3 regions of the Enterococcus gilvus ATCC BAA-350 genome follow, and region 2 is predicted to be linked to each of the others. Evidence: predicted binding sites of a transcription regulator. Region 2 holds the regulator's gene; each other region holds the start of a gene.

The links. The regulator LexA, encoded in region 2, represses DNA repair genes until DNA is damaged. The targets are predictions, from matches to a motif close to CNAACANNTGTTNG.
Region 1: a site for LexA is predicted at 1,214-1,227, ahead of I592_RS08745 (DNA polymerase III subunit alpha). Genes of this name have one in related genera too.
Region 3: a site for LexA is predicted at 6,297-6,310, ahead of uvrB (excinuclease ABC subunit UvrB). Genes of this name have one in related genera too.

The regions. Positions count from the first base shown of each region.
Region 1 covers NZ_ASWH01000001.1:1,786,881-1,794,600, forward strand. The annotation lists gene I592_RS08745 (DNA polymerase III subunit alpha) at 1-1,077, opposite strand, end outside; gene I592_RS08750 (YjzD family protein) at 1,323-1,502, shown strand; gene I592_RS08755 (hypothetical protein) at 1,671-1,847, opposite strand; gene I592_RS08760 (multidrug efflux MFS transporter) at 2,020-3,222, opposite strand; gene I592_RS08765 (Cof-type HAD-IIB family hydrolase) at 3,491-4,297, shown strand; gene I592_RS08770 (flavodoxin family protein) at 4,338-4,838, opposite strand; gene I592_RS08775 (DUF4357 domain-containing protein) at 4,941-5,723, opposite strand; gene I592_RS08780 (DUF2922 family protein) at 5,897-6,622, opposite strand; gene I592_RS08785 (hypothetical protein) at 6,672-7,052, opposite strand; gene I592_RS08790 (hypothetical protein) at 7,290-7,517, opposite strand.
Region 2 covers NZ_ASWH01000001.1:1,506,767-1,514,486, forward strand. The annotation lists gene recJ (single-stranded-DNA-specific exonuclease RecJ) at 1-1,024, shown strand, start outside; gene I592_RS07485 (adenine phosphoribosyltransferase) at 1,039-1,551, shown strand; gene I592_RS07490 (hypothetical protein) at 1,673-1,942, opposite strand; gene lexA (transcriptional repressor LexA) at 2,047-2,670, opposite strand; gene I592_RS07500 (DUF896 family protein) at 2,803-3,045, shown strand; gene tkt (transketolase) at 3,138-5,132, shown strand; gene I592_RS07510 (FAD-dependent oxidoreductase) at 5,448-6,791, shown strand; gene I592_RS07515 (DnaD domain protein) at 6,897-7,607, shown strand; gene nth (endonuclease III) at 7,600-7,720, shown strand, end outside.
Region 3 covers NZ_ASWH01000001.1:1,743,141-1,750,860, forward strand. The annotation lists gene I592_RS08535 (carboxylate--amine ligase) at 1-1,171, opposite strand, end outside; gene uvrA (excinuclease ABC subunit UvrA) at 1,269-4,094, opposite strand; gene uvrB (excinuclease ABC subunit UvrB) at 4,244-6,235, opposite strand; gene I592_RS08550 (amino acid ABC transporter substrate-binding protein/permease) at 6,480-7,720, shown strand, end outside.

The sequences.
Region 1 (7,720 bases), 280 kb from region 2:
GATATCCGGCATGCTGTTTCGTTCGGGATTCAAAAAACGTTCAAACAATAGGTCATACTTGATCGGATCAACATCCGTGATGCTCAAGACATACGCGACCAAGGAGCCTGCTGCTGATCCACGACCAGCACCCGACACGATTTTGCTGCGATGGACATAATCCATCACGTCCCAAACGATCAAGAAATAGTCATCGAACCCCATATTATGGATGATGCCCAATTCACGGGTCAGACGTTGGCGATAGTCATCGGTGACGTCGACGATTCGTTCCGGCAGCTTTTGCCAGCAAAGCTCTTGCAGATAGGCGTCTGCCGTCTGCTGTGTAGGAACCGGATAATGAGGCAATAATTTTTGATGCAGCGGCAACTCAAATTGACACTGCTCGACTAATTGCTGCGCATGCCTCACCGCTTCTTCCTCCTCGAAGCTGTCCGCCAGTGTCTGCATCTCCAGCAGATAATTGTCTCCGAGCTGATTGGTCAGTTCTTCCCGCGGAATTTGATTCCCGTTTTGAATATGATTCATGACCTTGATCGCAAAAGCTTGCGTCGTTTCCAAATAGGCGACTTCATGGATCGCGATTTTCGGCAAGCTTTTCGGCAGCGACGACAGGTTTGTGGCAGGGGAGATGCCTAAATACCTTTGACCCTCGCCTATTTCCCCGAAGGCTGAAAAAACAGCGTCCATTGGATTAGATAGTCCGTCAACGGGAAGAACGGTGATTAGATTTTCCCCGTTTAAGTTATATTCCTGCAAAGGTAACGGTTTTTCCGCCATCATACGTGTACTGGATAAACGCATCAATTCCTGATACCCAGCCACATTCTTGGCATAAAGTACCACGCGCTCTGTGGATTCCCCATAATAAAAATCCAATTCCAGCCCGATGATCCCTATCATTTGATTTTTTTGGCACGCTTGGAAAAACTCCACCGCACCGTATAACACATTTTCATCAGTGATCGCGACAGCAGTATACCCGCGCGCTTTCGCTGACGCCACATAGTCGCTGATCGTTAACGTACTTTTCAATAAAGAATAGGAAGTTTTCGTATAAAGTTGTGGGATTTGCATGAGTTCCTCCTACTTCGTATTTGTGTCATTGCTTTCCCATAGTGCTAAGGAAAGGAGAACTGGTATTCTCTTTCTTCTGTCAGTCTATCATACTATACAACAGAACAATAACTGCCAGAATGGCTTTCTATACTTAAAAATAATCGTTCGCTTTTTTTCTAGTTTCTTTCATCAGTCTTTTCTTTACATTTTCAAAAAAAATGCTAAACTGAACCTAGAATTCCCTGCGAAAAGAGGTGCTCTGGATGAAATATTTAGTGACATTATTTTGGGCTTTCGCAATTGGACAAGCCGTTTGTTATTTAGGCGGCGCCTTGCAAAGCGGTTCTTATAACTTCGAATTATCTACGATTATTTCACTTATTGTCGGCGTGATCGCGCTCATCGCTGCGCGTTTTGTGTCTCCTAAAAAAAGCAATGCCTAAACAAAACCAGTTACTTTATTGTAACTGGTTTTTTGTTTATTTCAAATTTAGAGTTAGTGAAAGTTATAAGCGATGTTTCATCTCTTACCCGCTCCATTAATCAGCTTGCTTTTCAGTTTAGAATGAAGCGACGCTGATATCATTCCTATAACGATGTAACCAAAGAACTCAACGATCTACTCGATACCACTGAAAACCTCTATACAAATTGATCCCTGCGACTATGAACCAAACAGCCGAAACCAATTGGTTATAGTGAAAATCCGTAAAAAGCAGAAAAATTACACCGCCTATCCATTGGTAGCCGGATTTCCAAAAAAGATGGTACCACTTTTTTTTATTCATCGCTTCCCACTCCCATTTTGATACATCCAGAATTTTTATAGTCCTCAAGTTAAAGTATAGCACCCGCACACCCTCTTAGGATGCATCTCTAAAAATTAGCAGGTTTTGTCCATTTTTTACAAAAAAAGACTGCCCTAAATTGGACAGCCTCAGTAAAATTACTAATCAAAAGCTAAATTTTAGTATTCGTTAACAGCAATTTTCGGAAATTGAAGGTACTTAAGATAATGTTGCCCAATACACAGGCGCTCGTTACTAAGAAGACGGCGGGATAGCCGAGAGAATGCGCCACCGTCGAACCTAGCATCGGCCCGATGACTTGTCCGAAATTATTGAACATTTGATTATAGCTGAAGATACGACTCACGCCTTCTGGCGGACTGATTTTGCTGATCAACGTATTGATCGACGGCATCAGCGCGCCGGTTGAGAAGCCTAAGAAAAAGCGCAATACACCGAGCTGGAAGGGTGTTTTAACAAAGGCCATCGGAATGAAGCAGACCAGCGACAAGACGAGACCCGCCAATAATACCTTGTGATTTCCGATGCGGTCGCCGATTTTTCCTAATGTTGGTGAGGAAGCAATCGCCGATACGCCAGCTACTGAAACGATCATCCCGCTGATGACAAGGGCATTACTGCTGCTGCCGCTCAGGTCACGAATGTACAACGTCAAGATAGGGCTGATGCTGGTGACACCCACCTGCAAGATCAATGAACTAATGAATAATCCGATCAAAATCGGCATGTAGTTGATTCGTTTGCGCAATTCGTTCATGCTGATAACATCCGCTTTTTCGATTGGTTGAAAGTCTTCCTTGACCATCGTGACTGTCAAAATCGTACAAATCAGCAAAATGATCCCCGTAATGATAAAGACATTTCGCAATCCAAACCATTGTGCCAATAGACCGCCGATCAACGGACCGATCAAATTCCCGGCGACTCCGCCAGTAGCCAATGTCCCCAGTGCCCAGCCGCTCTTTTGCTTAGGTGCCTGTGAAGCGATCAAGGCCGTCGCGTTCGGCATATACCCCGACAATACGCCAGTCATGAAGCGCATGATCAACAGCCAGTAAACATTTGAGACGAAGGCCAACGAGCCCATGGTGATCGTCATTCCAGCAGCGGCACGGACCATCATCAACCGCCTGCCTTTGCGGTCTGCCAAATTCCCCCACAAAGGTGCCACGATCGCAGCAGAGAAGGCGGTCACTGAAATCGCTAGTCCAGCAAACAAATCTACTTGCGACTTGGGTGTTCCTAATTCTTCAATGTAGACTGGCAAAAAAGGCATAACTAAACTGAAGCTCGCACCAGTAAAAAAACAACCGATCCATGAAATCAAGAGATTTCTTCGCCAATTGATTTTCATCTTCTGTATCCCCTTTCTTACCTCTTTCATTTCTATACTATAGCAGAATCAGACAGAAAAAACTTTTCTCTTCCCTTATCAAACGGGACAAAATATTAATACTTTCATCAATTTTAAGCGCCCCGGTTGCGTTTTCTAATGGATGTGCTAGACTGAAACAAATTGAAAACAAGCTTTCTGTTTCATTTTACAGAATGAAATATACGCTTAGAACGATTCTTATTCTTCATTGAAAGAATAAATACACTAATACGAAGTAGGGGATTTTATGAAAAAATTGATCGCGATTGATTTAGATGGAACGACACTGAATCAAGATTCAAAAATTACTGATAAAACCGCCAAAACTCTGCGCCGCGCGATTGAGGATGGTCACTCCGTTGTGATCGCCACAGGACGCCCTTATCGCATGAGTAAAAACTTTTATCAAGAATTGCAGCTTACTACGCCGATGATCAACTTTAACGGCGCTCTCGTTCACCTGCCAGAAAAATCATGGATCGGCGAGCAAGAAACATCCTTCAATCGGAGCATCGTGTTTGATCTGATGTCGGAAAAGAAAAACTTAAAATTGGACTTTATCGCCGCGGAAAATCGCGACACGTTCTTTATTGACGACTTGAACTTCTTTGATCAGCATTTCTTCGCCAGCGACTTTGCTACGAACGAGAATTTGTTGACCGTCAATACCTTGCAGTCCAATCCAACCTCTGTTTTGTTACGGAGCCAGCCTGAAAATGTCGGCAGCGTTTCTGAAGAATTGAAGCAGCAGTATGGACACGAGGTGGAAGTGAATACTTGGGGCGGGCCAAATCCTATTTTGGAAGTCGTAGCTAAGGGCATTCACAAAGCACACGGATTGAAGCGCGTGATCGACACTCTCGACATGAATCAAAAAGACATCATTGCTTTCGGCGATGAACACAATGACGTCGATATGTTGAAATTTGCCGGCTGGGGCGTATCGATGGCAAACGGAACTGACCAATTGAAATCCGTTGCGAACGACATTACCGAAAAGCCGAATACCGAAGACGGTATGGCAGACTATTTGACGAAATACCTTGATTTATAGAAACTATGGGAAGAATCCTTTGATTCTCTTCCATAGTTTTTTATTTTCCAAACAATTCGATGGCCTTTTCAGCAAAGCGCTGCCCAAAGACTTCGAAGATCGCCTTCGATTCCTCATAATGATCCCCCACGGCATCCAACGCCACCGGTCCGTGATGGATAAAGGGCTGTCCGAAGGCTGAACCGCTGGAATACACCAGCATCCCCTTTACCAGCAAAACCCCAAGCATTGAAAGAATCGCAGTGTCACTTCCCCCTTGCGCATAATGAGCAGTCGCGAATCCTCCGCCAAGCTTGCCAGCAAAGGAAATTCCCTTGCTTTCCTCCAGCAGCCAACGCGTCATGCGCCAGTGGCTCGTCGCCATATAGGTGGGGGACCCAAAAACAATGCCTGCGGATTCCTTCAAATAAGCGGCATCCACAGGCTCCTCCACTGAAAAGAGCCGTCCTTCACAGCCTGCCTTTTCCATTCCTGCTACGATAGTCTCCGCCATCTCCTTTGTCTGCCCAGTCTTGCTGTAGTAAATTACTGCCAGTTTCATAAGAACCGCTCCTTTACCCTTTTCTTCGATAGTACGCCTTAATGCGCGGCCTTTTCAACTACAAAAAAAGAGCCGCCTCTTAAAGAAGCCGCCCCTTTCGAACTAATTCACTACTGTGTATTCGTCGATCGTCTTTCCATCTTTGTCCTTCAGAACCAGCCACCCATTGGTTCCGCCAAAGTAAAGAAAGAGTCCTGTCTCATTCACACTTTTAAAAATGATATCTTCCGTCGTCGTAAACTCTGAGAATTGCTTTGCGTGATCGGCCCTCAGCTTTTCCCCAAAACGCCCGTCAAATCCGATCGAGCCATCCTTTTTTAGAGGGATCTCCCGCGTCAGCTTCGCACCAGCCTTCACCAGCATTTCATTGCGCTTTTGCCAAATCACCTCAGCCTTTGAATCCTTGTGATCCACATAAAAAGAAACTTCACTGACCTTTTTATTCCAACGATGCTGCGCCTTCGCAGGTTTGGCTTTGATTTTTTTGTTTTCATAGCCAAAGGCTGCCAGAATAGCAAAGAGCTCTTTTTGCTGTTCTGACACTGTTGGAAAATGATTGGTAGCAATTTTCTGCGTCTCAAATAACCCGGCCGTTTTCAGCGCGTTCTCCTGCCACACATCCAACATTTGCTGGGCTAAGTCACGACCTTCTACTTCCCACGGCACCGAGATCTTCACCAGACTATCCGCTTTTTTTAGAGACGCAGGATCGATCGTTGGACTGTAGTCGATCGCCTGCGGTTCACGTCCCTTAAAATATAGCAGCAGTTCGGTTTCTTCAAGTTTCGGCAGTTCTTTCAAGTCACGATAAATGTTCATTACCCCTCGTTCACCAAAGCGAACAGTAGTCACGTGTTGCTCTATTTCTACATTTAGCTGAATCATCGACGATCCCTCAAATCTTTTTCTTTAAGCATAGAGAAAAAAGCGGTCTGCGTCGAATGATTTGCCTGTATCAAGCCTTTCTAACCAGCCTAAATAAGCTTTACTCTCAAGAATACTTTCTGCGGCTCCCCCGCTCCTGCCAACGTTGGACTTTTCAGGAGCGTGGGCCATCTTTATGCGTATTCTCGTCGACGTACGCGATCGAGTAACCGCTTTCGTTTTTTCTTAGACTTCTTTGTTGGCGAGTCCTTATTTGCAGAAATACTGATTTTCTGCGGCTCCTCCACTTTGGCAGTTACGAGGAGTCTGACGGGAGTCGTAGTATCATCCACATCTACGTCCTCTAAGGAGGCATGCGGCGGCAAGCACCCCAGGATCAGCATAAACGCCTGCTGTTCCGTGAGCTCCCGCGGATCGGCACCTGCTGGAAGTGCGATCTTTTGGATCAGCCAGCCCGGTTTTGGCCGCTCTTCGACAATGGACAGATCTTCTGGGATTCGAATGTTGGCGATCGCTGCTGGACCCGCCGCCAACTCATTTCCCTGTCTCTCACGTTTCTCCGGTACAGAAACCGGTCTTATTTCTGGTGCGATTTCCTGTGACGTCACACCGGCTGCTTCCATCAACTGTGTCAACGGATCTTTTGCCTTTGGTTTTCTTTTTGTTTTTGCGCCCGAATCAAAAATCGGTGTCACCTTTTTGAGAATCTCCTTAGCGCCTAAAACTTCCTTGAACAGACGAACACCGTCTTTTTCAAATAAGTCCAATTTCGTTAATTTCGTCAGAGACGCTTTCACGTCTTCCGCGGTTTTGCTTGTATCAAAATCCTTTAAGCGAAAATGATGGTTTTTGCCATCGCCTCGCGCGAATGTCGCATCTAATGTCGTTGTTACGTGCATCTGTTTTCTCCTCTCTCTTTAAGTGTCACGCTCCTTCCCCTTTTTCTTGTCATGATTCGGCTGCTCCTGCTAAAGCGGCATAAACCGTTTGTCCTGAAAGTCCTTCGTTTTCTTCGCTATAGGATAATACGGGAAATAATTTCACCGTTAATAAGTGCCAATCTTGCTTAGTAAAATAATCAGAAAAATAAAGATAATAGCGGCGCATGGCGGCGGTTGAACGTGTCTTGAGAAAAATACGCTGAACCAGTGACCGCAGTACCATATGAAAATCTGTCTTCGTCAATTCTTCGCGAACCTGCAGCGTGATCAACATCTCGATGGTGGCCTTGCCATCGTTTGTTTGAAAGTAATAGCTGCGGATTCGTTTCTCCAATGTTTTTCGAGAAAGCGCAAACAATTTTTGCCGCGTCAACTCTTGTGTATCCATTCTTTTTCCTCCTTCCTTGTCTGTCTGAGATATCTACCTCCCAACGATAAATCAAAACCTAAAATATTTCATTATCAACTTTTTTAATAAAAAAAATAGATAAAAATAGTTTTCCCCTATTTGTTGTCCCATCAACCCTGATCGCCTTAATCAATAACAATAATTAGGTGAAAAAAATTGTAAAAAGGGGTGATTTCCGACAAAAAAAGCCCCGTTTTTCAACGAGGACAGGTCAAATCAATCAATAATTTTTTTCACTTTGAATGGTTCGGTCTTTTCAGAAGGCGCCTCTTGATCGGCCAAGTCGAACAAAATAAGGGCTTCCTTTCCCTCGCCTTCGACGATCACCAATTTTCCAAGGGGATCACGGTTGTCTTTGACGATCTGAGCCTCTTTCATCAGCTCTTTAGGGTCCCGTTTAGCAGCAAGAGCATTCCCCAAATTAAAGAATACTGTTTCTTCCATTTTCCTTCACTCCTTTTTGAAACCTTTTATTCAGTATAGCAGAAGCCGCGTAAAAGTACCGATTCGCGAATTCAACGCTCCTTTCAACTAGCCGACCTAATAAAAGAACTATTTTTTTCTATTAAAAATCAGAAAAAAGTTGGCAACGTCTTCTCTGGTTATTTGTGCTATCGTCTTCTTATAGCAAAAAGCCAGTCGATCAA
Region 2 (7,720 bases):
TATGCCAGCTGATAGAATTCCCTCACTGCAAAAATTGATGAACGATTATATCTTGGCTGAGCAGATAGATTTGAGTAAAGGATCTGAGTTGAAAATAGATGCTTCTCTTCCTATAGCAAAAATTTCTTTAGGTCTTGTAGAAGAACTAAAAAAATTGGCTCCTTTTGGCACGGATAATCCTGCCCCTCATTTTTTAGTGAATGGAAATGTGAGCTTTTTCAAACGCATAGGTAGCGAGCAGCAACATGTTAAATTCTCATTGAAAAATGAGGATAATCAATTAGATGCTATTGGATTTGGCTTTGGAGAAGAAGCTGAAGAGATACAGCAACCGGACACTCAATTTGTAGGGGATTTAGAAATCAATGAGTGGAATGGGCAGAAAAAAGTGCAACTCCGTTTAATTGATTTTGCTTCCGAAGGTACACAAGTAATTGATCGACGTGCGAAATATACTTGGAATCAAAAAATTGATAGCGGTAAAGCTTTGTATCTGGCTTTTCAAAAGGAGAATCAGAAATTCTTTTCTAAAGAATTGCAGCACTCAATTGTATTATACGATGCGACTATTGACTGGACTGACTACGATCAATTAATCGTACTTGATTGTCCTGATCATAAAGAACTTTTACAGGAAATCACGATTGCCGGACATTTTGAGCGAATTTACCTTTATCTTTATAGCTCAGATGAAGCATATTTAAATGGATTGCCAAGTCGTGAACAATTTGCAAAACTTTATCAATTTTTCCGAAAACAGCCTAAAGTCGATATTCGATTTAAATTGAAAAATGTTTCGAATTACTTAAGAATCCCAGAAAAATTATTAGTATTCATGATTCACGTGTTTTCTGAGTTGAAATTTGTTACAATAGACGACGGTGTTTTACAAATGGTCGAGTCTCCAGAAACTCGGGCTTTTGAAGAGAGTAAAATTTATCAAAAACGCATGGCTCGAATTGATAGCGAAGAATTTTTATTGATGAATGATATTCAAACTATTAGAAATTGGCTGAAAGGCTAGGAGGAACAACCGAAATGAATTTGAAAGATTATATTGCTAGTATCCCAGACTATCCAAAGGAAGGGATTGTATTCCGTGATATTTCTCCACTCATGGCTGATGGCGAAGCATATCGCGAAGCAACAAAACAAATCGTCAATTACGCAAAGGAAAAGCAAATCGATATGGTCGTCGGTCCAGAAGCTCGTGGATTTATCGTAGGATGTCCGGTAGCATTTGAATTAGGATTAGGATTTGCGCCAGTGCGTAAACCAGGTAAATTACCTCGTGAAGTAATCGAAGTTGAATACGAAAAAGAATACGGTACGGATACTTTAACGATCCATAGCGACGCAATTAAGCCTGGCCAACGGGTATTGATCACTGATGATCTGTTAGCAACTGGAGGAACAATTAAAGCGACGATAGAATTAGTAGAAAAGCTGGGCGGCATTGTTGTCGGGTGTGCCTTCTTAATTGAATTAGAAGGGTTACACGGGCGTGATAAAATCCAAGGATACGACATTTTAACATTGATGGACTACTAAAAAGAGTTAAATAGAAAAGAGGCTGCAGACAATGCTCTAATTTAGAACATTGTCTGCAGCCTCTTTTTATTAAATATCAAAAAAGCAGTTGGATGAAATACCCAACTGCTTGAGTGAACGATTAAGCTGACTTGTGATAACGATGATCGTACGTTACATAATAAAAATCCTCGGCAGGTTCTGTAGTGTAAAACTCTTCTTCCTCATTTTCCTCTTCAACGGAATGGTATTCCGCATAATGCTGAGCGTACTTTCGCTCGTCCCATAACATGAACCATACAAGGAACAAACCAGAAAAAATGACGATCGTAGCTAAAGACCCTAACTTACCAATCAATAAACCTAGTAACAATACAGCGATAATTAAACCAAATCTTCTTACTGCTTTCATCAATAATCACTCCTATTATAAAAACGCGAACGTGTGTTTGTATATCTATTATACGAATGTTTGTTCGTTTTGTAAAGAAAAAAATAATCGGAAGTAAATTCCGATTAATAAATATGGTTTCGATACAAACCGACAACTTTTCCAAGAATAGATACGTTATCGAAAATCAGAGGAGCCAACTCGTCATTTTCAGGTTGCAACCGAATATGATCAGCTTCCCGATAGAATCTTTTGCAGGTCGCTTCATTCTCATCCGTCATCGCAATCACGATCTCTCCATTTGTAGCTGAAGATTGTTGTCTTACAATCACGTGATCTCCATCATAAATTCCAGCATTGATCATACTTTCACCACGGATAGTCAGCATGAACAAGCCGCCTTCTTCACTAGAAAGGTCTGGTGGAACAGGGAAGAAATCCGACGCTTCTTCGACTGCTAAAATGGGTTCACCAGCTGTTACAACACCTAACATAGGAATAACTTGCGGTGCTGCCCCGATTTTTTCTAATCCATTAATAGTTAACTCAATTGCTCTTGGCTTAGTGGGATCGCGCTGGATCCAGCCTTTTTTTTCTAACCTAGATAAATGGCCATGAACAGTAGAGGTAGACGAAAGATTCACAGCTTCTCCAATTTCTCTAACAGTGGGTGGGTACCCTTTATCTTCAACGCGTTCATGAATGAAACGTAACACTTCTAATTGTTTTGTTTCCGTTCTTTTTGCCAATGCCCGCACCTTCTTTCGTTTTTTTTAGTGTAGCATAGTTATTCGAACAAATCAAACAAGCGTTCGTATTTGTTTACACTTTCAACTTCTTTTTTTTTATGTATAATTAAAGAGGGAAAAGAGGTGCGCAAAATGATCAATGATGAAACAATTGCTAGAATCAATGAATTATCAAAGAAAAAGAAAACGTCCGGTTTAACAGATGCAGAGGCACATGAACAGAAGGTTTTGCGGGAAGAATACATCGCTTCATTCCGTAGTGGAATGCGCCATCACATCGAAGGAATGAAGGTTGTTGATCCAGAAGGCAACGATGTCACTCCAGAAAAATTAAAAAAGATTCAAAAAGAAAAAGGATTACACAATAGAAAGTAAATCTTTTGTCAGTAAGTGATTGAAAAGTCAAAATAAATCGGTTACAATGAATTTGTAATTAAAGTATTTATGACCAAAAAGGAGGAAGTAATTTGTTCGACAAAATCGATCAACTAGGTGTAAACACAATCAGAACATTAAGTATTGAAGCAATCCAAAAAGCAAACTCAGGTCATCCAGGACTCCCCATGGGTGCAGCCCCAATGGCTTATGCTCTATGGACAAAGCATTTGAATGTTAATCCAGCGACTTCATTAAATTGGGCAAATCGCGACCGGTTTATTCTATCTGCAGGTCATGGTTCGGCGATGTTGTATAGCTTATTACATCTTGCAGGATACAAAGTAACGATTGATGATTTAAAAAGTTTCCGTCAATGGGAAAGCAAAACACCAGGGCATCCTGAATTCCTTCATACGGATGGTGTCGAAGCAACTTCAGGTCCTTTAGGTCAAGGTATTTCAACTTCTGTTGGGATGGCAATGGCTGAAGCTCATTTAGCAGCAACATACAATCGTGACAGTTTTGATGTGATGGATCACTATACCTACGCTTTGTGTGGAGATGGCGATCTAATGGAAGGCGTATCTGCTGAAGCAAGTTCTATGGCGGGACACATGAAATTAGGCAAATTGATCGTGTTATACGATTCAAACGATATCTCTTTAGATGGACCTACTTCAAAAGCCTTCACTGAAAATGTAGGTGCTCGCTATGAAGCTTATGGTTGGCAACATATCTTAGTAGAAGATGGAAATGATTTAGAAGCCATTTCCAAAGCGATTGATGAAGCGAAAGCTGAAACGGACAAACCGTCATTGGTCGAAATTAAAACAGTGATTGGATTTGGTTCTCCCAAAGAGGGTACATCTGCTGTTCATGGTGCGCCACTTGGAGAAGACGGTATTAGTGTTGCAAAAGCTGTATACGGTTGGGAATATCCTGACTTTACGGTTCCCGAAGAAGTTTCAAATCGATTTAAAGAAGAAATCAACGATAAGGGTGCGAAAGCAGAAGCTGATTGGAATGCGATGTTTGCAAACTATGAAAAAACTCATCCTGAGTTAGCGAAACAATTTAAAGCGGCTTTTGCTGGAGAACTTCCAGAAAACTGGGAAGCTTCATTACCAGTTTATGAAGAAGGAACTGCACAAGCTAGTCGTGTGTCCAGCAAAGATGCGATTCAAGCTATTTCAAAAGCTGTTCCGAATATTTGGGGTGGATCTGCTGATTTATCAGGTTCAAATAATACAACGATCGCTGATGAACCAGAGTTTCAACCAGGTTCTTATGAAGGCCGAAACATTTGGTTTGGTGTCCGTGAATTTGCAATGGCGAGCGCGATGAATGGCATTCATTTGCATGGAGGAACACGTATATATGGAGGAACATTCTTCGTATTTACTGATTACTTGCGTCCGGCTGTTAGAATGTCAGCCATCCAAGGATTACCGGTTGTCTATGTGTTAACACATGATTCTGTGGCTGTCGGTGAAGACGGGCCTACACATGAACCAATCGAACAATTAGCAAGCGTTCGCTGTATGCCTAACGTACAAGTAATTCGTCCTGCTGACGGCAACGAAACTTCCGCTGCATGGATTCAAGCGTTAGAAACAAAGAATAAACCAACTATCTTAGTATTAAGTCGTCAAAATTTACCAGTCTTACCTAATAGTAAAGACATGGCTAAGGAAGGCGTAGCAAAAGGTGGTTATGTGATTTCTAAAGCTGAATCAGATACACCAGATGGTCTATTAATTGCTACCGGTTCTGAAGTGAACCTAGCTGTTCAAGCTCAAAAAGATCTTAAAGAGCAGGGCAAAGACGTTTCCGTTGTTTCTCTTCCAAGTTTTGATTTATTCGAAGCACAAGACGAAGCATACAAAGAATCTGTTTTACCTAAGGCAGTGAAAAAACGCGTAGCAATCGAAGCAGCTTCTCCATTCGGTTGGGAACGTTATATCGGATCGGAAGGTAAGATGATCGGTATTGATCATTTTGGAGCTTCTGCACCAGGAGACTATGTTTTAGAACAATTTGGATTCACTGTGGAAAATGTTGTGAATACTTTTAACAAACTTTAAAATTTAATTTGAAAAGGTTGAGGAGAATAATTTTCCTCAACCTTTTTTGTGATCAGATTCTTCAGGTCTCTAGCTGTAAATTGTTTAACGGTAAGTTTAGCATTCCAGAAGGGAAAGTAATAGTTTTACTAAAATAAAGTTTACATAATATTTTACTCGAACACTAATAATTAATGGCGGTTTCAATTTTTCGATACGTTCAATAAAAATGTTTATTCGTGAGCAAATTTATTTAGACAGAAATTAAATTCTGTTATACTGTCCTTGTGCAAAATATTGCAATTAAAAAATGATTCAAACGAAAGAGGGACGACAATGAAAGTAGTAGTAGTAGGATGTACACATGCCGGTACCGCAGCCGTTAAAAATATTTTAGCAAACCACCCGGATGCAGAGGTGACAGTGTTTGAGCGGAATGACAATATCTCATTCCTTTCATGTGGAATCGCTTTATACGTAGGTGGAGTCGTGAAAGATCCAGCAGGGCTATTTTATTCTAACCCTGAAGAACTTACTTCTTTAGGTGCAAAAGTGAACATGGAACACGATGTAACAAACATTGATACAGATGCTAAAAAAATCACAGCAAAAGATTTGAAAACAGAGGAAGAAAAGATCGTTGAATATGATAAATTGGTTGTAACAACAGGTTCTTGGCCAATCATCCCGCCGATCAAAGGGATTGAATCTAAGAATGTTTTATTATGCAAAAACTATAACCAGGCAAATGTCATCATTGAACAAGCAAAAGACGCTAAAAAAGTTGTAGTAGTCGGTGGAGGATATATTGGTATTGAATTAGTAGAAGCTTTTGCCGAGTCAGGTAAAGAAGTAACGCTAATTGATGGATTATCAAGAATCTTAAACAAATATTTAGATAAGCCTTTCACAGATCTACTAGAAAAAGAATTAGAAGACCATGGTGTGACATTAGCATTGGGAGAGAACGTAAGTGAATTCGTTGCAGATGAAAGTGGTGCTGTAACTAAAGTAGTGACACCGAGCAATGAATTTGATGCGGATATGGTTATCCTGTGTGTCGGTTTCCGACCTAATACAACGTTATTAGAAGGCAAAGTAGATATGCTGCCAAGCGGAGCAATCAAAGTGAACGAATATATGCAATCAAGCAACCCAGATATTTTCTCTGCGGGTGATTCAACAGTTGTTCATTATAACCCAACTGGAAAAGATCAATATATCCCTCTAGCAACAAACGCTGTTAGACAAGGAATGTTAGTCGGTCAAAACTTAGTTGAACAAAAAATGAAATACCGAGGCACACAAGGTACTTCTGGTCTTTACTTATTTGGATGGACGATTGGTTCGACTGGATTAACAAAAGAGAGTGCTGCATTAAATGATTTAGACGTGAATGTAACAGTAATCGAAGACAATTATCGGCCTGAGTTCATGCCAACTACTGAAAAAGTTTTAATGGAGATTGTTTCAGAAAAAGGCACGAATAAAATTTTAGGTGCACAGTTCCTTTCAAAATATGATATTACACAATCTGCAAATACAATCTCAGTGGCTATTCAAAATAATATGACGTTAGAAGATTTAGCATTACAAGATTTCTTCTTCCAGCCACATTTTGACCGCCCATGGAATTACTTGAACATTTTAGCTCAAGCGGCTTTAGCGGAAGCAGAATAAAAAAAGGGAGGCGTAAGCCTTCTTTTTTTATTGCTAAGAGAAATTTATCAGACTTGGAGTTCCTTTTTTTTTAGTGTAAACTGAGAAACGAACGGAGGATTTCAAATGATTTCATTAAATGATTATTTAGCGGGTGGGGAGACAACAATCTCAAATCTGTTATTAAAAAATTATACTAAACTGGGACTGACGACTGACGAATTTATGTTGTGGCTGCAGCTTTACGCTTCACATCAATCTGGAGTAGATTTTCCTGATTTGACTGTAATTGCCCAAGACATGGGATGTACTATTGAGAAGATATATGCGTCATTAAATTCACTTGTCAATAAAGAATTCGTTACGTTGGATACCGCATTGGACGATGAGGGCAAGCAGAGTGATCGTTACAATTTGTTGCCTGCTTTTGAGAAACTGACAATATTGAAAGAACAAGAGCGCTTTGAAATTGAGGAGAAGAACGATATTGCTGCTCAAAAGAAAATGTTAAGATCTTTTGAACAGGAATTCGGTCGGCCTTTATCACCGATTGAATACCAAAAAATTGGGTATTGGTTAAACGAGGATCACTACGCACCATCGTTGATTGAATTAGCACTACAGGAAGCGGTATTAAACCAAGCGTACAATTTTAAATATATTGAAACGGTTCTTCAAAGCTGGGAAAAGAAAAATATTCGATCAAAAGTTCAAGTCGAAGAGGAGCAGCGACGACGTAAACAGATTTTATTACAGAAGGAAGAACAAAATCAATCCGAAGAACTACCAAAGGTTTCTCTCTATAATTGGCTTGAAAGGAAGGATTCTGATGCTTAATAAAGAAAAAACAATGGAAGCTCTCTCACGAATGTACGAAATGTTTCCAAGAGCAATTGGGGAGCTGCATTCAGATTCTCCTTTTCAACTCTTAATCGCTGTTATTCTAAGCG
Region 3 (7,720 bases), 240 kb from region 2:
ACATATCCTTTTTGTAAAAGACGGTCGTCCCCCATTGATCCTTTTTGATTAGTTCTAAGGCCTTTTCTTTATCTGCATTATTCCTTGCAAATTTTTCAAATACACCTTTTGGTACACCCATCCATAACATAGAAGTAGCCGGATCAGCTTTGCCATAAATCGTCTCATCAAATGGTTTCTCAAATACGCGATCCTCTGTGACATATTGTGCCAAATTAAATCCGTTTAGCGTCACAAAGAAACTGCTGCGTCCTTGACGCAAATTAATTTCAAATAATTTGTATTCACCATCACGCGGGTCATACTTCATATCGAAATTCGCAAAACCAGTGTAATTGATTTTTTCTAAAAACTCTTTAATCGTCTGATAAATTTTTTCATTATATTCAGGCATGATTGCTACATAATTCCCAATTGCTTCCGGTGAAGGGTCTTCTAAAAGAGGGTGCCCTAAACACATCATGCGCACCTGATGATCTTTATCAACATAGGCATTTAACACACGCATATGACTGTCATCACCCGGAATAAAGTCTTGAGCAATCATTTCACTAGTATAACCCGCCTCATAAATACGCTCTATGATAGTATCAAACTCATCTCGAGTGTCTAAAATAAACGCTTTTTTACGGCCTTCGAAGTCCACAGACAGCCATTCCACACTATTCGCAGGCTTCAATGCGACAGGAAAGTCAAACGGCAAATCTTGTTTTAATTTTCCAGCCTCAAGCATATCTCCAGTGATTATAAATGTGTTTGGATAAGGCAACTCGTATTTTTCGCAGATTTCATAAAAGCTCACTTTACTGATTAATCGTTGTAACAAATCAAAATCAATATAAGGGCAGATAAACCACTCAGAAAGTTCTTCTTTATGCTGTGAAACTAACTCTGCATACCCATCACCACAAGCAATTAGTAAATATTTCGTATCTGGGGCGTTATACGTATTTTTCCCTAACTCACGCATTCGTTCAATAAATACAGGATCTTTATCAAATCCTGGTACAACGTGTACATTTACTATTTTACTATATTTTGTCGGCGCCAGTTGCAAGCCGGCATAAGCCTCAGAAACGATTCCATAGGCTTCATGAAAAGAACGTGACATACCATAAACGTTGATGTCGCTTCCTAACAAAATTGGAACAAATTTTTGTTTTTCATTCATATTCTCTTACACCTTCTCATTCTAAATCAACGATAATCATACCATAAAGAAAAATGCAAGCAAAGGAGAATCCTTTGCTTGCATCACGCTTTATCAGTTATTTATTTTTTAAGACGCGCTTTAAGTAATATCCGGTATAACTTTCTTCTACTTCCGCGATTTCTTCTGGAGTTCCTGTAGCTAAAACAGTCCCTCCGCCATCGCCGCCCTCTGGCCCAAGATCGATCACATAATCCGCGGACTTGATCACATCCAAGTTATGTTCAATAACAAGAACGGTATTTCCAGCATCTACAAATCGTTCCAAGACTTTCAGCAGACGTGCAATATCATCTGTGTGCAATCCAGTTGTGGGTTCATCTAAAATATAGAAATTTTTCCCGTTAGAATTCTTATGCAACTCACTAGCTAGTTTCATCCGTTGCGCTTCCCCGCCAGATAATGTGGTTGCCGGTTGTCCCATTGTTACATAACCTAATCCTACATCGACGATTGTTTTCAATTTACGATGGATTTTAGGAATATGTTTAAAGAATTCGACTGCATCTTCTACCGTCATTTCTAAGATATCGGCAATGTTCTTTCCTTTATAATGTACTTCTAACGTTTCAGAATTATAGCGTTTCCCATGACAAACTTCACATGGCACGTATACGTCTGGTAAAAAGTGCATTTCAATTTTGATGATCCCATCGCCACGACAAGCTTCACAGCGTCCGCCTTTGACATTAAAGCTGAAACGTCCTTTTTTGTAGCCGCGGATTTTCGCTTCATTTGTTTGTGCAAACAAATCGCGAATATCATCAAATACACTTGTATAGGTCGCTGGATTACTCCGTGGCGTTCGTCCAATCGGGCTTTGATCAATATCTACCAACTTCTCAATCGTTTTATAGCCAGTGATTTTCTTGTATTTCCCTGGTTTATTAGAGTTGCGATTCAATTTTTGAGCAAGTGCCTTTTTGAGAATTTGGTTGACTAACGTTGATTTTCCTGAACCGGAAACCCCTGTCACTGCAACAAATTTTCCTAGTGGGAACTCTACATCGATGTTCTTCAAATTATTCTCTGTTGCTCCAGTGACCTTGATTTTTTTGCCGTTGCCCTTACGTCGTTCTTTTGGAACAGCGATTTCCCGTTTTCCAGATAAATACTGTCCCGTCAAAGAATTTGGATTGTTCTCAACTTCTTGAGGAGTACCAGCAGCGACAATTTCACCACCTTGATCGCCAGCGCCCGGACCGACATCAATTAAGTAATCAGCTGCACGCATCGTATCTTCGTCATGCTCGACTACGATCAACGTGTTTCCTAGATCACGCATCTTCTTCAGCGAATCAATCAATCGATCATTGTCTCGTTGATGCAGGCCGATGGAAGGTTCATCTAAAATGTAAAGAACGCCAGATAAATTTGAACCAATTTGAGTAGCTAAACGGATACGTTGTGCTTCACCACCAGATAAAGTCCCAGAAGCTCGGCTTAATGTCAGGTAATCTAGACCCACATTTCGCAGGAAGCTCAGACGATCTCCGATTTCTTTTAAAATTGGTTTAGCGATTACTTTTTCTTGTTCGCTTAAAGCAACTGTTTCAAAAAAGTCCAGTGCGCCATTGATCGAGTCTTCGCTCACTTGACCGATATTCTCGCCATTGATTTGCACAGACAAAGCTTGAGGGTTCAAACGATACCCGTGACAGGTCTGGCAAGTCAATTCTGTCATATATAAACGCATTTGATCACGAGTGAAATCACTATTTGTCTCCGCGTAACGACGATTGATGTTATTGATAATACCTTCAAAAGGAACTTCAACATCCCGTACACCGCCGAAATCATTTTCATAATGAAAATGAAAGTTCTCGCCATTTGAACCATTCAAAATAATCTCTTGGTGCTCTTTAGGCAAATCTTCAAAGGCAGTATCCATATCAATCCCGAAGCTTAGGCACGCTTGCTCTAGCATTTGAGGATAGTACTGTGAGCTGATTGGGTTCCACGGAAGCAACGCCCCTTCTCGCAAGGTCTTGCTTGGATCTGGAATAACAAGATCCATATCCACTTCTAGTTTCACACCTAGTCCGTCACAATCAGGACAAGCCCCAAATGGCGCGTTAAATGAGAACAGTCGAGGTTCAAGTTCGCCAACCGTAAAGCCACAATAAGGACAAGCATAATGTTCACTGAAGAGCATTTCCTTTTCACCAATAACATCAACCACAGCGTAGCCTTCTGCTAACCGCAAAGCGGCTTCAAAGGAATCAAACAAGCGTGAGCGAATGCCTTCCTTGACAACGATTCGGTCGATAATGATTTCAATGTCATGCTTTTTATTTTTCGTTAATTCGGGTGCATCGGAAACATCATACAACTCACCATCGACACGCATCCGAACGTACCCTTCCCGTTGAATCATTTCAAATACTTTTTTATGCTGCCCTTTTTTCTTAGCGACAACAGGTGCTAAAATTTGAATTTTCGTACGTTCCGGCAATTCTAAAACCTTGTCTACCATTTGTTCAACGGATTGTGAAGTAATCTCAATGTGATCATTTGGACAAATAGGATGACCCACACGTGCATAAAGCAGACGTAGATAATCATTGATCTCAGTTACTGTACCAACAGTTGACCGCGGATTTTTACTTGTGGTTTTTTGGTCAATAGAGATTGCGGGACTTAGACCGTCAATGCTGTCAACATCAGGCTTATCCATTTGACCCAAAAATTGACGTGCATAAGCAGATAAGCTTTCTACATAGCGACGCTGACCTTCTGCGTATAAAGTATCAAAGGCCAGTGAGCTTTTTCCAGAACCAGACAAACCAGTAACAACCACCATTTTGTCACGAGGAATCGTCACATCAACATTTTTTAAATTGTGAGCACGCGCTCCATGAATTACTATCTTATCATTCGCCATTTATTTCTCCTATTTCAATTTACTGCATCCACTTCTTCTGAACAAAAAGAGGATGTTCTTATTTATTAATACTATTATTCCACTTTTTACGACCGCTTGAATACCGGTGCAAAAAGTGGAATTAGAATACTCTTACGAATCAATTTTGTCTATTCTGCTGCTTTGAGTTCTAAAATCGTATCACGTAAAGTCGCAGCCGTTTCAAAATCAAGTGTTTTGGCGGCTTCACGCATTTCATCTTCCATCTTCGCAATCAGTTCTTTACGTTCCGATTTTGATAGTTCCTCAAAGGATGTCGCATCGTATTTTTCCGTTTCCTCAGCGACTTTACTAATTGAGATCAAATCACGAATCTCTTTGATAATCGTCTTCGGCTCAATGTCGTGTTCCTCGTTATATTGCTGCTGAATTCCACGACGACGGGATGTCTCATCCATCGCCCGCTGCATTGAATCCGTGATCTTATCGGCATACATAATTACTCTGCCTTCTGAATTACGGGCAGCACGTCCGATCGTTTGTACTAATGACCGCTCACTACGTAAGAAGCCTTCTTTGTCGGCATCTAATATCGCAACCAATGAAACTTCAGGAACATCAAGCCCTTCACGTAAAAGATTGATACCGACAAGCACATCGAATTTCCCTAAGCGAAGGTCCCGTATGATTTCAGTCCGTTCCAAAGTCTTTATATCGCTGTGAAGGTATTTGACTTTAATCCCCAACTCTTTGAAGTAGTCTGTCAAATCTTCAGACATTTTCTTTGTCAAAGTCGTAACAAAGACTCGTTCATTACGCTCCGAACGTTCGTTGATTTCTCCAACTAAGTCATCAATTTGACCCATGATCGGTCTTACTTCAATGACTGGGTCTAATAAACCTGTTGGACGAATGATTTGTTCTACTACTGTATCCGTCTGCTCGTGTTCATAAGGCCCTGGAGTGGCTGAAACATAAACGATCTGGTTCACCCGTTCTTCAAATTCCTCTAAGCGCAATGGACGGTTGTCCAAGGCTGAAGGCAATCGAAACCCATAATCTATAAGCATCTGCTTACGCGCACGGTCTCCGTTGTACATTCCACGGACCTGAGGCATCGTAACATGGGATTCATCGACTACTAATAGGAAGTCTTCTGGAAAGAAGTCGATCAAGGTATAAGGCGGCTCGCCTTCTTTACGCCCATCCATATGACGTGAGTAGTTTTCGATCCCTGAGGTATACCCCATTTCCCGCAACATCTCAATGTCATAATTAGTGCGTTGTTCCAAGCGTTGTGCTTCCAACAGTTTATTCTCGTTGCGAAGAACCTCTAAACGTTCAGCTAGCTCTTTTTGAATATTGCTGATTGCCACTTCCATGTGACCTTCATTGGTTAAAAAGTGGGTCGCGGGGAAAATGGCGACATGTTCTGTTTCGCCTGTGATTTCCCCCGTCAAAGCGTCAACTTCTCGAATTCGCTCAATTTCGTCTCCAAAAAATTCGACACGTAAAGCGCGCTCGTCACGTGATGCTGGGAAGATCTCCACGACATCCCCACGAACACGAAAGCGACCACGTTGAAAATCAATATCATTTCTCTCGAATTGAATATCAATCAAATTGCGCAGCAATTGATTTCGGTCCATCTCCATCCCCACGCGTAATGAAACTACTTGCTCTAAGTATTCCTTCGGTGAACCTAAACCAAAGATACATGAGACGGAAGCGACGACGATGACATCATTTCTTTCAAGTAATGAACTTGTTGCCGAATGTCGCAGCTTATCGATCTCATCATTAATACTTGAATCCTTTTCTATATACGTATCACTAGAAGGCACGTAAGCCTCGGGTTGATAATAATCATAGTAACTCACGAAATACTCCACCGCGTTGTTAGGAAAGAATTCTTTAAATTCCCCGTATAATTGTCCAGCCAATGTTTTATTGTGGGCAATTATCAAAGTGGGCTTATTTACATCCTTTATAACATTCGATATCGTATACGTTTTCCCTGTACCGGTAGCACCTAAAAGGATTTGTGCCTTTTTACCGCCAACGACTCCTTCAGCTAATTGTGAAATGGCCTCAGGCTGATCGCCAGCAGGCTGATATTTTGAATGAAGGTCGAACGTATTGTCCATCATTCTTTCAATCATACAAAATCCCCCTTTTTTGATTTAAATAAGCAATTATTTTCCATCAAAAATTATAGCATACCGAACATATTTTCGCCATTTATTGTTCTTACCATAAGAAGTTCTTAAAAAGCATCATGTTAGCTTTTTTAACATACCATGTTATGAATATTTCGCTTTTTTTCTATCTCACAATGAACCTACTTGTATTTTATCCTTAAACTAACATATAATAAACAAACGATAAGTAATTAGGAGGATAATTATGAGAAAAACCAAATTAATTCCATTTGTTGTTTTCTTAATGGCAAGTCTATTCACACTTGGCTTTGCCAGCAAGACACATGCTGCGGAAAAAACATATAAAATCGGGACGGATTTAACCTTTGCCCCGTTTGAATTTCAAAACTCAGATGGTGAATACGTGGGGATCGACGTTGATTTACTGAATCAAATTGCGAAAGATCAAAATTTTAAAGTGGATCTGCGTCCATTGGGCTTCGACAGTTCAATCCAAGGAGTACAGTCTGATCAATTGGACGGTATGATTGCCGGAATGAGCATCACAGATGAGCGCAAAAAAACATTTGATTTTTCAGATCCTTATTTCGACAGCGGTATTCAAATGGCTGTTAAAAACGACAACAAAGATATCAAAGGGTACGATGACTTAAAAGGAAAAACAGTTGCTGCGAAAATTGGGACAGAAAGTGCCACATTTTTAAATAACAATAAAGATAAATACGGTTATGAGGTCAAGCAGTACGAAGCCGCAGACGCTATGTATAATGCGTTGACTAACGGGAATGTGGAAGCTATCTTCGATGACTACCCTGTTCTCGGCTATGCTGTAACGAATGGCCAGCCCTTTAAATTAATTGGTGATCCAGAAAAAGGCAGTTCCTACGGTTTCGCCGTTAAAAAAGGTGAAAATAAAGAATTGTTGGAAAAATTCAATAAAGGCTTAAAAGACTTAAAAGCGAATGGCGAGTACGATAAAATCGTCAGCAAATACATCTCTACCGGTTCAGGTGATAAAGCCGCATCTGGTGACATGAAGAAAATCGAACCTAAAAAGGATGTTTATGTTATTGCCAGTGATTCCGCCTTTGCTCCTTTTGAATATAAGGACAGCGATGGTGAATACAAGGGAATCGATGTCGACTTGTTGAAACGTGCCGCAGATCTTCAAGGCTTCAAATTAGATATGAAATTCATTGGCTTCTCTTCTGCGATGCAGGCCTTAGAATCTGGTCAAGCAGATGGTATGATCGCTGGAATGACTATTACGGACGAACGAAAAGCCAATTATGATTTTTCTGACCCCTACTTCCAAAGCGGCATTCAATTAGCCGTTGCGAAAGACGATAACGATATTAAAGCCTACAAAGATCTAAAAGGAAAAACTGTAGGCGCAAAAGTGGGCACTGAGAGTGCTGATTTCTTAGAAGCACATAAAGACGAGTATGGCTACACGATCAAGAGCTTCGATGCCGCTGATCAATT